DNA from 4 places in the Duganella sp. CY15W genome. Region 2 is predicted to be linked to each of the others. Evidence: predicted binding sites of a transcription regulator. Region 2 holds the regulator's gene; each other region holds the start of a gene.
What was found. Region 2 encodes sigma-54, which starts transcription at its own class of promoters, with help from an activator protein. Its sites were predicted from a motif close to TGGCANGNAANCTGCTTT; they were not measured.
Positions count from the first base shown of each region.

Region 1: glnA (type I glutamate--ammonia ligase) is a predicted target of sigma-54. The motif match lies at 2,214-2,231, and genes of this name have one in related genera.
Region 3: GTP58_RS11290 (TldD/PmbA family protein) is a predicted target of sigma-54. The motif match lies at 1,541-1,558, and genes of this name have one in related genera.
Region 4: GTP58_RS09095 (ammonium transporter) is a predicted target of sigma-54. The motif match lies at 1,744-1,761, and genes of this name have one in related genera.

Region 1 is NZ_WWCQ01000007.1:21,251-24,688, reverse strand. It holds gene glnL (nitrogen regulation protein NR(II)) at 1-142, opposite strand, end outside; gene GTP58_RS27055 (DUF4124 domain-containing protein) at 139-627, opposite strand; gene glnA (type I glutamate--ammonia ligase) at 755-2,170, opposite strand; gene GTP58_RS27045 (rhodanese-like domain-containing protein) at 2,410-2,868, shown strand; gene GTP58_RS27040 (TAXI family TRAP transporter solute-binding subunit) at 2,930-3,438, opposite strand, start outside.
Region 2 is NZ_WWCQ01000002.1:242,342-245,779, forward strand. It holds gene GTP58_RS10640 (alginate lyase family protein) at 1-751, opposite strand, end outside; gene hpf (ribosome hibernation-promoting factor, HPF/YfiA family) at 841-1,197, opposite strand; gene GTP58_RS10650 (RNA polymerase factor sigma-54) at 1,274-2,746, opposite strand; gene lptB (LPS export ABC transporter ATP-binding protein) at 2,753-3,438, opposite strand, start outside.
Region 3 is NZ_WWCQ01000002.1:383,234-386,671, forward strand. It holds gene GTP58_RS11290 (TldD/PmbA family protein) at 1-1,368, opposite strand, end outside; gene GTP58_RS11295 (class I SAM-dependent methyltransferase) at 1,775-2,587, shown strand; gene GTP58_RS11300 (hypothetical protein) at 2,908-3,288, shown strand; gene GTP58_RS11305 (hypothetical protein) at 3,278-3,438, shown strand, end outside.
Region 4 is NZ_WWCQ01000001.1:2,100,072-2,103,509, reverse strand. It holds gene GTP58_RS09105 (zinc-dependent metalloprotease) at 1-764, shown strand, start outside; gene GTP58_RS31320 (FxDxF family PEP-CTERM protein) at 851-1,579, shown strand; gene GTP58_RS09095 (ammonium transporter) at 1,809-3,011, shown strand; gene GTP58_RS09090 (helix-turn-helix domain-containing protein) at 3,019-3,438, opposite strand, start outside.

The DNA of each region.
Region 1 (3,438 bases), on a different contig from region 2:
CGGCGGCGGCGTTGACGTAGACGATATGGCCTTCGCCATCCAGCAGCACCACGGCGGACGCCAGCAGCTCCAGCCCGGCCAGCGATGGCGGGCGGTGAATCGCGGCAGCCGCGCGGGCGGCGATGTTACTGACTATGCTCATCGGATATTGGCAATCTCACGTTTCAAGGCATCGACATTTTTTTCCGAGCGGCTGATGCTGTCGCGCAGCGCCGCCACCCGTTCCTGGTACTTCGCATAATTACGCTCGTCACCGCGCCGTTCCGGCTCACCGCCGTTGAACTCGCGGCGCAGGTCGTTCAGCTTTTGCGTTTCCGCTTTCAGTTCTTCGTCCAGAATGCCGCGGCGGTCATCGTCGCGCGCGCGCTGCTCGCTGCTGTCGACACGGGGAAAACTACCGGGTGTTGCGACCGGCGCCGGCTGCGCATTGCGCGGTGAAGGCGCGGTGCGGCGTGGCGGCGCTGGTATCGTCATGCCGGGCAGGTCCATCGGCTTGCAGTAGCTGCCACGATTGGTGTCGGTGTACTCCACGCTGCCACCGGGCAGCTGGCATTTGTAAATCTGTGCATGTGCCGCCGATGAGGCCAACAGCGCCAGCAGCACACTGAGTTTCAACTTCGTTGTCATTCGTAATCCGTGGGTGGAAACTGTCCATCCCGAATATACAGTATCCAAAGAAAAACGCGGGGAAAGCACAGCCTGCCCCGCGTTCTTTGCTGGTACCGCAGGCGCCGGACGGGCCGGCGCGTTGCGATTACAGCGAGTAGTACATGTCGAACTCAGCAGGGTGAGTGGTCATGCGCATACGTTGTACATCTTGCATTTTCAGTTCGATGTAAGCATCGATCATCGAATCGCTGAACACGCCGCCACGGGTCAGGAACTCGCGGTCTTTGTTCAGGTTGTCCAGTGCTTCTTCCAGCGATGCGCAGACGGTTGGGATCAGTGCATCTTCTTCTGGCGGCAGGTGATACAGATCTTTCGATGCTGCTTCGCCTGGGTGGATCTTGTTCTGGATACCGTCCAGACCTGCCATCAGCAGCGCTGCGAAGCACAGGTAGACGTTGGCCAGTGGATCCGGGAAGCGGGTTTCGATACGGCGGCCTTTAGGATTGGCCACGTGTGGAATACGGATCGATGCCGAACGGTTTTTCGCCGAGTACGCCAGTTTCACTGGTGCTTCGTAGCCAGGTACCAGACGCTTGTACGAGTTGGTGCCTGGGTTGGTGATCGCGTTCAGTGCTTTGGCGTGCTTGATGATGCCGCCGATGTAGAACAGCGCGTCTTCCGACAGGCCGGCATAGCCGTCGCCAGCGAACAGGTTTTTGCCGTCTTTCCAGATCGACTGGTGCACGTGCATGCCCGAACCGTTGTCGCCAACGATAGGTTTCGGCATGAAGGTCGCGGTTTTGCCGTAGCTGTGGGCGACGTTCCAGACCACGTATTTCAGGTTCTGGGTCCAGTCAGCACGCTCAACCAGGGTCGAGAACTTGGTGCCGATTTCGTTCTGGCCAGCGCCAGCCACTTCGTGGTGGTGCACTTCCACCGGGATGCCCAGCGATTCCAGGATCAGGCACATTTCCGAACGCATGTCCTGGAAGCTGTCCACTGGTGGTACTGGGAAGTAGCCGCCTTTGACGGTAGGACGGTGGCCGCTGTTGCCGCCTTCGATTTCCTTGTCGGTCGACCACGACGCTTCGTCGGAGTCCACTTTGACGAAGCAGCCCGACATGTCGATCTTCCAGCGTACGCTGTCGAAGATGAAGAATTCTGGTTCTGGGCCGAAGTAAGCGGTATCGCCGATGCCCGACGATTTCAGGTAGGCTTCAGCGCGCTTGGCGATGGAGCGTGGGTCGCGGTCATAGCCCTTGCCGTCAGCAGGTTCGATCACGTCGCACTGCATGAACAGGGTGGTCTCTTCCATGAACGGGTCGATGCGCGCGGTGTTTGGATCCGGCAGCAGGATCATGTCCGAAGCTTCAATGCCTTTCCAGCCGGCGATCGAGGAACCGTCGAACGCGTGACCCGATTCGAACTTGTCGATGTCGAAAGCCGACACTGGCACGGTAACGTGCTGTTCTTTACCACGGGTATCAGCGAAACGGAAATCAACGAATTTAACTTCGTTTTCCTGGACCATTTTCAGAACTTCTGCGGCTGTGATTGCCATGCGTATCTCCTAAAGGGAATATGTGGAACTCGTGAGGCCTTACTAAGCAGTATCCGTGCCAGCCCGAAACGCTATTTACTGCAGATCAATCGCGCACCTATTTGGTGCATTTCCCGCATTTCGCACATTATGAGTGCATTTTAGGATTTTTTCTGAAAAGCGCATGGTTTTGGTGCATTGGGGTCGCGGGTTTGCGCGGACGCCATATAATAAACTTAAACTTATTACCGGAACACCTTATGAGCAAAATAGATGAGATCCTCGCCCTTGCCCGTAGCCGCAGCAGGGATTGGCCCTATGCGGGCGCGGTGACGCCGCAGGAAGCGTTTGAGCTGATCGGTCTGGAAAATGCCGTCAAGCTGGTCGATGTGCGTACCAACGCCGAGCGTGACTGGGTGGGCCGGGTGGCGATACCAGAAGCCCAACATGGTGCGGTGCAGTGGAATACTTACCCTGGCGGCAACGCCAACCATGAGTTTATTGAGCAGCTGAACGGAATCGCACGCAAGGACCAGGTGATTTTGTTCCTGTGCCGTTCCGGCGTGCGCTCGCGTGGTGCAGCCAAGCTGGCCACCGAACACGGCTACCAGCACTGCTACGACATCCTGGAAGGCTTTGAAGGCGACAGGGACGAGCGTGGCCACCGCAAGAACGTCAGCGGCTGGTGCCACGCCGACCTGCCCTGGATCGGCGCCTGACCCCGCACAGCGCCGGTTTTGGGGTCTGACCCCGTACGGGGTCAGACCCCGCCGTACCGGGTTAAACAGGGACGGCTTCCGGTGCGGTCGGTGACGCCTCGCCCATCAGGAACAGGATACGCTTGCGCACGAACTGGATGTGGCTGCGCAAGCCATACAAGCCATCGGCAAACGACAGCGGGATCGACACCTGATTGACCAGGTCTTCGATTTCATTGAGCCGCTTGAGCTGCTCCTCATACACCTGCATGCGCGTCGCCTGCGGCGCCTCCTCCACTTTCTGCTCCACCGCCCGCAACTGGCCGTACCAGCGGTACACGCGCGAACGGATGCGCCACACATACAGCGGCGGCACCACTTTCGACAGCGGCAGGATCAGCGCACCCAGCGCCACCACCAGCACCCACATGCGGTCAAAGAAATTCGCCAGCCAGAAGGTCATGTAGCGCTGCAGGAACGGCGGACCGCTCTTGTAGTACTTGGCCGCTTCCGGATCCACCGGAATCTCGGTGTACTTGGCCGACGGGAACTGGCCCTGCTGCTGGAACCAGCCGGCGCCGCCATGAATGC
Region 2 (3,438 bases):
CAGTGCGCCTGACGATGCCGGACGGATCGGCCGAGCTGGCGACGGTGAACGCCACCAGCGTGTCCAGCCGCGCATCGTGCAGATCCAGTATCGAGGCGATCATCACCAGCGGCGTCGCGGCATACACCTGATAGTGCAGCGCCTTGCCCGCGCGTTCCATTTCCGCAGGCAGCGCACCGTCGGCCGCCATCTGGCCCATCGCATGCTCGAATACCTTGCGGCCCCAGTCCAGATAGCGCGCATCGCCGGTCACGCCGCCCACCGCTGTCACGGCCAGGCCTTCCCAGTAGTAGTGGTTGTTGCGGCCGCCCTTCTTGGCGTCCGCATGCACCATGGTGGCATCGGCCAGCGCCTTGAACCAGCTTTCGATGGCCGCACGCTGCGCCGGCGTTGCCTGCTGCCGGATGCGCGCGTAGTTCAGCGCCAAGCCGCCCAAGGTCCACTTGCGCACGTAATAGGCCTGTTCGCTCGACATCTTGCCCAGCATGGCTTGCTGCCCGGCCCAGCTGTTCAACCAGGTGAGCGCGCACGCAGCATCCCCCTGATTGGCGTCGCGCGCCACCTGCGACAGGAAGTCCTCGACCGGTTTGGTGTTGGCGATATTCCTGGCCCGCAGCACCGGATCGATGACGGAGTGATGCTGGTCCGAGTAATAGCTGTTGGCGTCGATGTCGCTGCGCGCGGGCGGCGGCGCATCGCAGGCATGGCTGGCCGGCGCGGCAAGCGCCAGTGCAATCAGCAGATATTTCATGGTTCTCCAGGAGAGTTAAACGTTTAACTATTCTACTGCAAAAAAGGGCGTCCTTGAGCGCCCTTTGTTTGATGTGCTGTGACCGCTAATCAGGCGGAGGCAGCGGGTTCGTAGCTGTCGGGGATATGCTTGATGGCATCGTGCCCGTGCGATTGAACTTTGGATTTGTACTTCATGACCTGCCGGTCAAGCTTGTCGATCAGGGTATCGATGGCGGCGTACAGGTCTTGCGACAGGCTTTCCACGTAGACGGTCTTGCCGGACATACGCAGGTTGATTTCAGCCTTCTGGCGTTTCTCTTTCTCTTTAAGGTTATCTACGGTCAGGATGACAGCAATATCAATCACTTGATCAAAGTGGCGGGTGACCCGTTCCAGTTTATTCTGCACGTACTCGCGAATAGCTGCGGTCACTTCGAGATGATGTCCACTGATGGTGAGATTCATACACACTCCTAAAGATAAGTCGCTTCTAACGGTTAGTGCGATACCCCTTGCTGCCGGGCGCGCAGGAACCAAGTAACTACAAAGACTTGCGGAGACTGACTGGTGGGATTTTGAGGGCTTCGCGATATTTGGCAACGGTCCGTCGCGCAATCACCATACCCTGTTCTCCCAGCATGTCCGCAATCTTACTATCGGATAAAGGATTTTTCGGGTCTTCTGCTCCTGTGAGTTGCACGATCAATGCACGTATCGCCGTCGAACTTGCTTCCCCGCCAGCTTCGGTGGCGACATGGCTACCAAAGAAATATTTCAGCTCAAACATGCCGTGCGGGGTCAGCATATATTTTTGAGTTGTTACCCGAGAAATAGTACTCTCGTGTAAACCCAGTGTATCAGCTATTTCGCGAAGCACAAGGGGGCGCATGGCAACCGCACCATGCGAGAAAAAGTTCTTTTGTCTTTCTACTATCGCCTGGGCGACACGCAGGATGGTGTCGAAGCGCTGACGCATATTCTTGATCAGCCACTTGGCCTCTTGCAGCTGCGCGCCCATCGCACTTTCGCCCTTGCCCTGCTTGAGCAGGTTGGCATACATCTGGTTCACGCGCAGGCGCGGCATGACGTCGTTATTGAGGCTGACCTGCCAGCCATTTCGCGCTTTTTTAACGATCACATCGGGCACCACGTAGTCCGATACATCCGATGCAAACGCGGCGCCCGGATGCGGGTTGCACTGGCGGATCACGGCCTGCGCTTCACGCAGGTCTTCGTCATCGCACAGCAGCGCTTTTTTCAGTTTGTTGAAGTCGCGCTGCGCAAACCACGTGAGGTGTTTTTCCACGATGGCCAGGGCCATACGCCTAGTCACCAACGGTACGCCGGGCAGGCGTTTGATTTGCAGGGCCAGGCATTCGGATGCATTGCGTGCGCCCACGCCCATCGGATCAAAGCTTTGCAGCAGGCTTAGTGCTGTCTGCAGTTCTTCGATTTCCACTGCCAGTTCTTCGGGCAGGCGCGCGTGGATGTCGTCCAGCGATTCTTCCAGATAGCCGTTCTCGTCGAGCGCATCGATGATGAGTTCCACCAGCGCGCGGTCGCGCATTTCCAGCACCGTCACGCGCATCTGTTCCATCAGATGTTCGCGCAGCGTGCAGTGGTGCGCTTCCAGCTGCGGACGCGATTCCTCGTCATCGGTATTTTTGCTGCGGCCGGAATCGCCCCAGTCCATATCGGCATCGGGCGTGGTGCTTTCGGTATCGGCGGCAGGTGCTTCGTAGCTGTCGGCTTCGGCCGCCGGTGCATCGCCTGGCGGACCTTCGGCCGGCGCTTCCGATGCCGGCGCCTGCTGGCTGATGGCGCCATCGGCCAGCAGGCGCAGCGAGTGGTCGAGCGGATCGTCGAGGCGCTCCAGCAGCGGGTTATCGGTCAGCAGCTGTTCGAGTTCCTGGTGCAGCTCCAGCGTCGACAATTGCAGCAGCCGGATCGACTGCTGCAACTGGGGCGTCAGCGCGAGATGCTGCGACGTGCGCAGTTGCAAAGACTGTTTCATGAAGGCTTACATACGGAAATGTTCACCCAGGTAGACACGCCGCACCGACTCGTTGGCGATGATGTCGTCCGGACGGCCAGATGCCAGCACCGTACCCTGGTTGATAATGTAAGCGCGGTCGCAGATGCCCAGCGTCTCGCGCACATTGTGATCGGTAATGAGGACGCCGATGCCGCGCTCCTTGAGGAAGCGCACGATGCGCTGAATCTCAATCACGGCAATCGGGTCGACCCCGGCGAATGGTTCGTCGAGCAGCACGAAGCGCGGATTGGTCGCCAGTGCGCGCGCGATCTCCACCCGGCGACGCTCGCCACCGGAGAGCGACAGCGCCTGGTTCTCGCGCAGCTTTTCGATTTGCAAATCGGCCAGCAGGGTATTGAGCCGTTCATCAATGTCAGCCTTGGATAAAGGCTTGCCGTCGACCTTTTGAATTTCGAGGACGGCGCGGATATTTTCTTCCACCGTCAGCTTGCGGAACACCGACGCTTCCTGCGGCAGGTAGGACAAGCCCAGCGAAGCGCGGCGGTGGATCGGCAGCGAGGAAATGTCGGTGCCGCTGATATCGATGGTGCCAGCGTCCGATGGCACCAAGCCAACGATCATGTAGAACGAGGTGGTCTTGCCGGCGCCGTTCGGCCCCAGCAACCCCACCACTTCGCCGCATTCGACTTGCAGCGAGACGTCATGCACCA
Region 3 (3,438 bases), 140 kb from region 2:
CTGCTGGTCAATCGAGAAGGAGCCATCGCCGACGATGTAAATGCCCTTCTTGACGTCCTTGATCATTTCGTCCGGCGTCAGGCGCTTCTTGCCGGCCTTGAGCGAAACGTTAGGCATGCGCTGGAACTGCACGTTGGCCCAGTTGTCCGCATACGAGCAGCCGTGCGATTCTTTTTCACCGATGATGTGGGCCTGGTCGCGCGTAGCCTGGTAGTTGACCAGGATGCCGTCCTTGATGATGTCCCAGTTCTTGCACTTGACGCCTTCATCGTCATAGCCCACCGCGCCCAGCGAACCTGGCGTGGTTTTGTCGGCGACGATGTTGACCAGGTCCGAACCGTATTTGAACTTCTTGGTCTGCCATTTATCCAGCGTGGCGAAACTGGTGCCTGCGTAGTTGGCCTCGTAGCCCAGCACGCGATCCAGTTCGGTCGGGTGGCCGACGGATTCGTGGATGGTCAGCCACAGGTGTTCCGGCGTCAGCACCAGGTCGTACTTGCCCGGTTCGACCGACTTGGCTTTCAGCTTGGCCTTGGCCTGCTTGCCGGCCAGGCGCGCATCTTCAATCAGGTCGTAGGACTTGGTGTACAGCGTGGTCACGCCGCCGGCCGCCTGCAGCTTGTGCTCAGGACGCGCATCCAGGTATTCATAGCCCATGCCGACTGGCGCCGACAGGCCCTGGCGAGTACGGAACTTGTTCTCTTTCTGGTCCACAGCGGTGGCGAAGAACGGCATCCACAGGCGATGGATGTCCTGATCGATATAGGAGCCATCGGTCGATGCAAAGTACTTCTGCTGGTTGACCTGGAACAGCAAGGACTGCATGAAGCTCGCGCCGCCGTCCATGCCGGCCTTGTTGGCGGCAATCAGCAGGTCTGCCTTGTCCTTGATCGGCACCGTGCGCCAGTCCTTGACGATCGGCGTGGCCCACGCCACTTCGCCCACGCCTTTGACCGGCGCCAGGATCAGCGGCTCGGTTTGCAGCTTGGCGTTGGCCTTGGCGATGGCCACCGCCTGGCGTGCTGCTGCAGCAACGCCGTCCGGGGTCATGTCATTGGTGGCGGCAAAGCCGTAAGCGCCGCCGGCAATCACGCGCACGCCGACGCCGGCCGACTCGGTATTCACCACGTTTTCGACATTCAGGTCGCGGGTGGTCAGGAACTGGTTCAGATAGCGGCCCACGCGGACGTCGCAATATGAGGCGCCAGCCTGCGTGGCGGCGGTCATGGCGGTGTCGGCCAGGGCCTTTTTGAATTTCATATCCACTGGCTTGAGCAGTTCTTCCGCGGCGATGGCGCGGCCGAACGAGGGCAGCAGCATCGTGCCCAAAGCCAGACTACTGATATTGAGGAATGCACGTCGTTCCATAGTATCTCCACATTGTTACGGGCCAGCCGCCCGATGGTCCTGCTGAGGTTCTGCTTTTTATTTGCTTTTATTGCTTGAACTACTACGATACCGCTTGTTACTTTACGTTACATCAGAATATCCGTCGCCGGTTCCTTGGGATTGGCAATATATGCGCCGGATCGGGTTGCAGATTGCAAAATGTATGCCATAGATAAATGTTGTGCAAGTGTCTGTTTTGCCTGTCCAAGTGTCCGTTCAGGTGTCCACGGAGTGTCCGCGAAGTGTCCGCTGACTGTCCGCAGTGTGTTCGTCACGCGGGGCCGGCGCCTTCGTCCCAATTTACTTGACCTCTATGCAAGCTTGCCCGATGATCGCGCAGGGCGAGCGTCTGCGTCGCCCCCATCCAACAATGAGGAGACTGTGCATGAAACGATACGTACTGGCCGCTCTGGCCACCTCTATGCTGTTCGGCGCGACCGGCGCCGTGCACGCCGACGATGCACTCAAAGCGGCGATCGCCGCACCATCGCGCACGCCGGACAATGTGAAGCGCGACGTCTATCGCCATCCATATGAAACGCTGACCTTCTTTGGCATCAAGCCGAATATGACGGTGGTGGAACTGGCGCCAGGCGGCGGCTGGTACACCGAGATCCTGGCGCCGTACCTGCGCAACCAGGGTAAGCTCATCACCGGCGGCAATGACCTGGCCTCGCCTAACGAAAACGAACGCAAGGCCGCCGAGCGTTTCATGGCACGCCTGAATACCAAGCCGGAGGTGTATAACAAGGTCGCCCTGGGCGTGTTCTCGCCAGGCCGTAAATACGAAATGGCGCCGCCGAACAGCGTCGACATGGTGCTCACCTTCCGCAATATCCACAACTGGATACCACTGGGTCCGGACAAGATGAAAGAACTGTTCGGCAACCTGTACACGGTGCTGAAACCGGGCGGCATCCTGGGCGTGGAAGAGCACCGCCTGCCGGCATCGAAGACGCAGGACGCGGAGGCCAGCACGGGGTATATGCACGAGCAGTACGTGATCAAGCTGGCGGAATCGGCAGGCTTCAAGCTGGCCGGCAAATCCGACATCAACGCCAATCCGAAGGACACGGCCGACCACAAGAACGGCGTGTGGGCGCTGCCGCCGACCTATACCAACAAGGACGAAGACCGCGCCAAGTATCAGGCCATCGGCGAGAGCGACCGCATGACCCTGAAGTTTGTTAAGCCGTAATCATTCGTTAGCGCGTGAGATGGGGCCAGATTCGCAGATGCACGCGGAAAGCGCCCCATAAGTATGGATTTCCTTGGGTCCATCGTCGAAAATTTATCCGAATGAAAATGTGGACAGAGACTCGCTTCGCGCGCGACATCTTGAGCATCGTATATTTTCTCGAGGCGTGCATGGCCGTCTTGTCGGCCATGCGACCAGGCGTGGGACCTGCATTTATCGCTTTGTTTGGGTGCTTTGGTCTCTTTTCAGTTGCAGCTGCCGTGTTTTTCACTGGGTAAAATGTCTTGCGTGCGTTGACCTAACCAAGAAGGGAAGCAAGTATGGATTGGACACCTATTTCAGAGGTTGAATTATGGGACTTAGTCATTAAGGCTGAGTCCAGGATGTCCCCTGAGCTTTCTAGACTTTGGCAGGTCATCAAAATCCCACCTCAGAAATGGAGTGCGCAATCGCACGGCCTTGCAGGCGGCTTTTGGGTTGTGGCTCTAGTTGGAGAGAATGCCATCTGGTACAACGACATTGAAGAAGGATTCAACCGCTCTTCATATCGACATGTCGGCACGCTTGACGAATATATCTGTAATCAAGATGACCTGGAGGACGCTGTTCAAGGTGTACTAGTGCTAATTGAGAGCGGAATCGACACTACTCCACATCGTAGTGCGCCCGTTGCTGGAGTGTATCAGCCACATGGCGCTTAACGGCCACAAGCAGTCATTGAGAAGTAAAAAAATGGGATATTTGATTCAAGCCGCGATTATGATGGCTGATGCTCTGCCGGGCAAACTTCCACCAGACTTATCGGTGGTGCGACTAGATCAGAATGTGCGGATGATTCCGCTTGGAGACAC
Region 4 (3,438 bases), on a different contig from region 2:
TTGGCGAGCTGGAAGCGCGTCTGGTGCCGGTGTATCTGCTGCAGCGCTATCAGGGCGAGGCGCTGGCGCGGCTGATCGGCGGCGGCGACTTTGACTACACCAGTGCTGGTGACGTCAAAGCCGGCATCGCCAAGGCCGGTATCAGAGTCACGCCAGCGGATGTTCAGCGCCAGGCGCTCAGCCGCCTGACCGACAGCCTGCGCGCCGAATATCTGGCACTGCCAGCCAACGTGCTGGATGTTCTGACGCCGCCGGCAGCGGGCTATGAACGCAGCCGCGAATACTTCACCACCCGCATGGATTCCGTGTTCGATGCCTTCTCGATCGCCGAGGCAGGCGCCGCGCAAACGACCGGCTTCCTGCTGGAAGCTGGCCGCATCAACCGCGTCTCGTGGCAGCACGCACGCGATGCCAGACAGCCGGGCGTGCAGGAAGTGCTGTCGCAGCTTCTGCAAAAAACCTGGAAGCGCGACGTGGTGCCTGGCTCCGTGATTGCAGGCGAGGCAGTGCAGCTGGCATCCAACTGGGTAGTCGCGGACAGCCTGCTCAACCTGCTGGAGGGTGGCAAACTGCATCCGCAAGTCGCTGCCGAAGTACGCCAGTCGTTGCGGGAGCTGGTGCAATGGCTGCAAAAAAATCCCGGCAAGGGCGTGACTGCGGACAGCCGCAAGCAGGCAGCCGAATTGATCGCCGCCTACCTGGCCGATCCACACAGTGTGAAATTGCGTGCATTACCGCCAGTGCCGCCAGGAGCGCCGATATAAAAAAAGCAAATACAAGTTGACTTGCAAAAAAAACAATGACCATAATGGTGCGTAGTTATTTCAAATTCACAATTGAAAGGATTGCAATGAACTTGAATTTTCCACGCAGCCTGATGTTTGCCGCGCTGGCCGCAATGAGTGCTGTGAGTACTGCTCAAGCCACCAATCTGGTCGAAGTTGATGGTGCCAACGTCAAATTTTTCTATGATGCCGATTTCTGGACCGGGACGGCAGCAGTCACCGGCAATTCGATCTCCTTTGGGCTGTCTGATGACTACAATGTCACCGCCAAGTCGAGTTCGTCAACTCATCATCAAGACAACCAGCATACCGACGCTGTCGCAGGTGCGTTGTTCGCAGTGGCAAAGTCCGGCTACAACTTAAGTGGGGCGATGGGTAATCGCGTCAGCGGCACGTACAGCATTCCTATCTACGGTGGTTTTACCACGTTCACTTTGGGTTCGATTTTTACTGCTGGGAGCAGCTATAACAACGGCGTTCTTGGCGGGGGCGTTGGTGAGGATGCGCTATATCAATTCAACTGGTGGGCATCGACTGGCCGTGGGGCATTTAGTGGTGCGGTCCAGGAAAGTCTCAGTACAACGCTCGACACTACGTATAAAGCGGTTCGGGTCGATACCGATTTTTCGTGGCAGGCTCTTCAGGATGGTGTCGGCACCAGCAATCTGACGCTGGGCAAGATTTCTTATGACTTTTCTGTCTCGGCAGTGCCAGAGCCGGAAACCTACGCAATGCTGCTTGCGGGGCTGGGTCTGGTGGGCTGCGCGGCACGCCGCCGCAAACAGCAAGCCTGAACGACATCTGCTTCGTATCACAAAGCCCTTCGGGGCTTTTTTGTTTTTGGCTCACCAGCGTGGTGCTTTTTAACTCCCTGTTTTGGTGCGCAAGGCAGAATGGCTTGCTTGCGCAGCCAATGCCAAGCTATTTGAAATCAATCACTTAAGGTTTTGCACCAAATTGGTACAGATATTGCTTTGTATGAAGCATCTTTATTTTGTGTGCCTACTTTTGGGGAGTGATTTGATGTCTGGATTCAAAGACGGTGCGGATGCACTGTTTATCTTGCTCGGTGCCATCATGATTCTGGCAATGCATGCCGGCTTTGCCTTCCTGGAACTGGGCACGGTGCGTAAAAAGAATCAGGTCAATGCCTTGGTGAAAATTCTGGTCGATTTCTGCGTCTCGGCCATCGTGTACTTCTTTGTCGGTTACAGCATTGCTTATGGTGTCAATTTCTTTTCCGCAGCGGACGTGCTGGCAGCCAAAAACGGCTATGAGCTGGTCAAGTTTTTCTTCCTGTTGACCTTTGCTGCGGCGATCCCTGCGATTATTTCAGGTGGCATCGCCGAGCGCGCACGCTTCCATCCGCAGACGGCGGCGACGGCGCTGCTGGTTGGGCTGGTTTATCCCTTCTTTGAGGGCATCGCCTGGAACCACCGTTTTGGCGTACAGGGCTGGCTGCAGCAGACGTTTGGTGCGGAGTTTCACGACTTCGCCGGTTCCGTTGTGGTCCACGCGGTGGGCGGCTGGATTGCTTTGCCAGCGGTGCTGCTGCTGGGCGCACGCCGTGGCCGCTACATGAAAAACGGCGGCATTGCCGCCCATCCGCCATCGTCGATCCCCTTTCTCGCACTGGGCGCCTGGATACTCATGGTCGGCTGGTTCGGCTTCAATGTGATGAGCGCACAGGCGCTGGACAAGATGAACGGGCTGGTGGCGGTCAATTCGCTGATGGCCCTGGTCGGCGGCACGCTGGTCGCTACCATGCTGGGCAAGAATGATCCCGGTTTCGTGCATAACGGCCCGCTGGCCGGCCTGGTGGCCGTGTGTGCGGGCTCGGATATCATGCACCCGCTGGGCGCGCTGGTCACCGGCGGTATTGCCGGCGCCATCTTCGTCTGGATGTTTACGCTGGCGCAGAACAAATGGAAGATCGATGACGTGCTGGGTGTATGGCCGCTGCACGGCCTGTGCGGCGCCTGGGGCGGTATTGCGGCCGGCATCTTTGGCCTGAAGTCGCTGGGCGGCGCCGGCGGGGTGGCGCTGGCCTCGCAGCTGATCGGCACCATTATGGGCGTAGCAATTGCTGCCATCGGTGGCACGCTGGTCTACGGCGTGCTGAAAAAGACTGTCGGCCTGCGCCTGGACCCGGAAGAGGAATTCCAGGGGGCCGACCTGTCCATCCACCGCATCACCTCCACGCCGGAGCGCGAAACCAGCTGGTAGCTGTTAATTAGCGGTGGATCACCACCAGCAGCGCTTTCGCTTCGGTCTTGCCGACGTTGCGAATGATGTGCTGCTGGTCGCCCGGGTAGCGCGCCGTGCTGCCCAGCTTGACCTTCTTCTTGTCGTTTCCGACTTCCACTTCCACCGAGCCGTGTAGCAGCGTCAGGTGCTCCTGCGCGCCGGGATCATGGCCTTGCGAGGCCAGTTCGCCACCGGCCGACAGCGTCAATTCATACCATTCATACTTACTGGCCAGCTCCAGCGGTCCCAGGATGCGCAGCACATAGCCCGCATGAAGCCCGGGCAGGGTAGGGATCTCGTGCGATTCGACCACGCGGATCGTCTCGACCTCGCGCTCGGCAGTGGCCAGCAGTTCGCCGATCTGCACGCCCAGCGCATTGGCCAGACGCCAGGTGATGGCGATGGT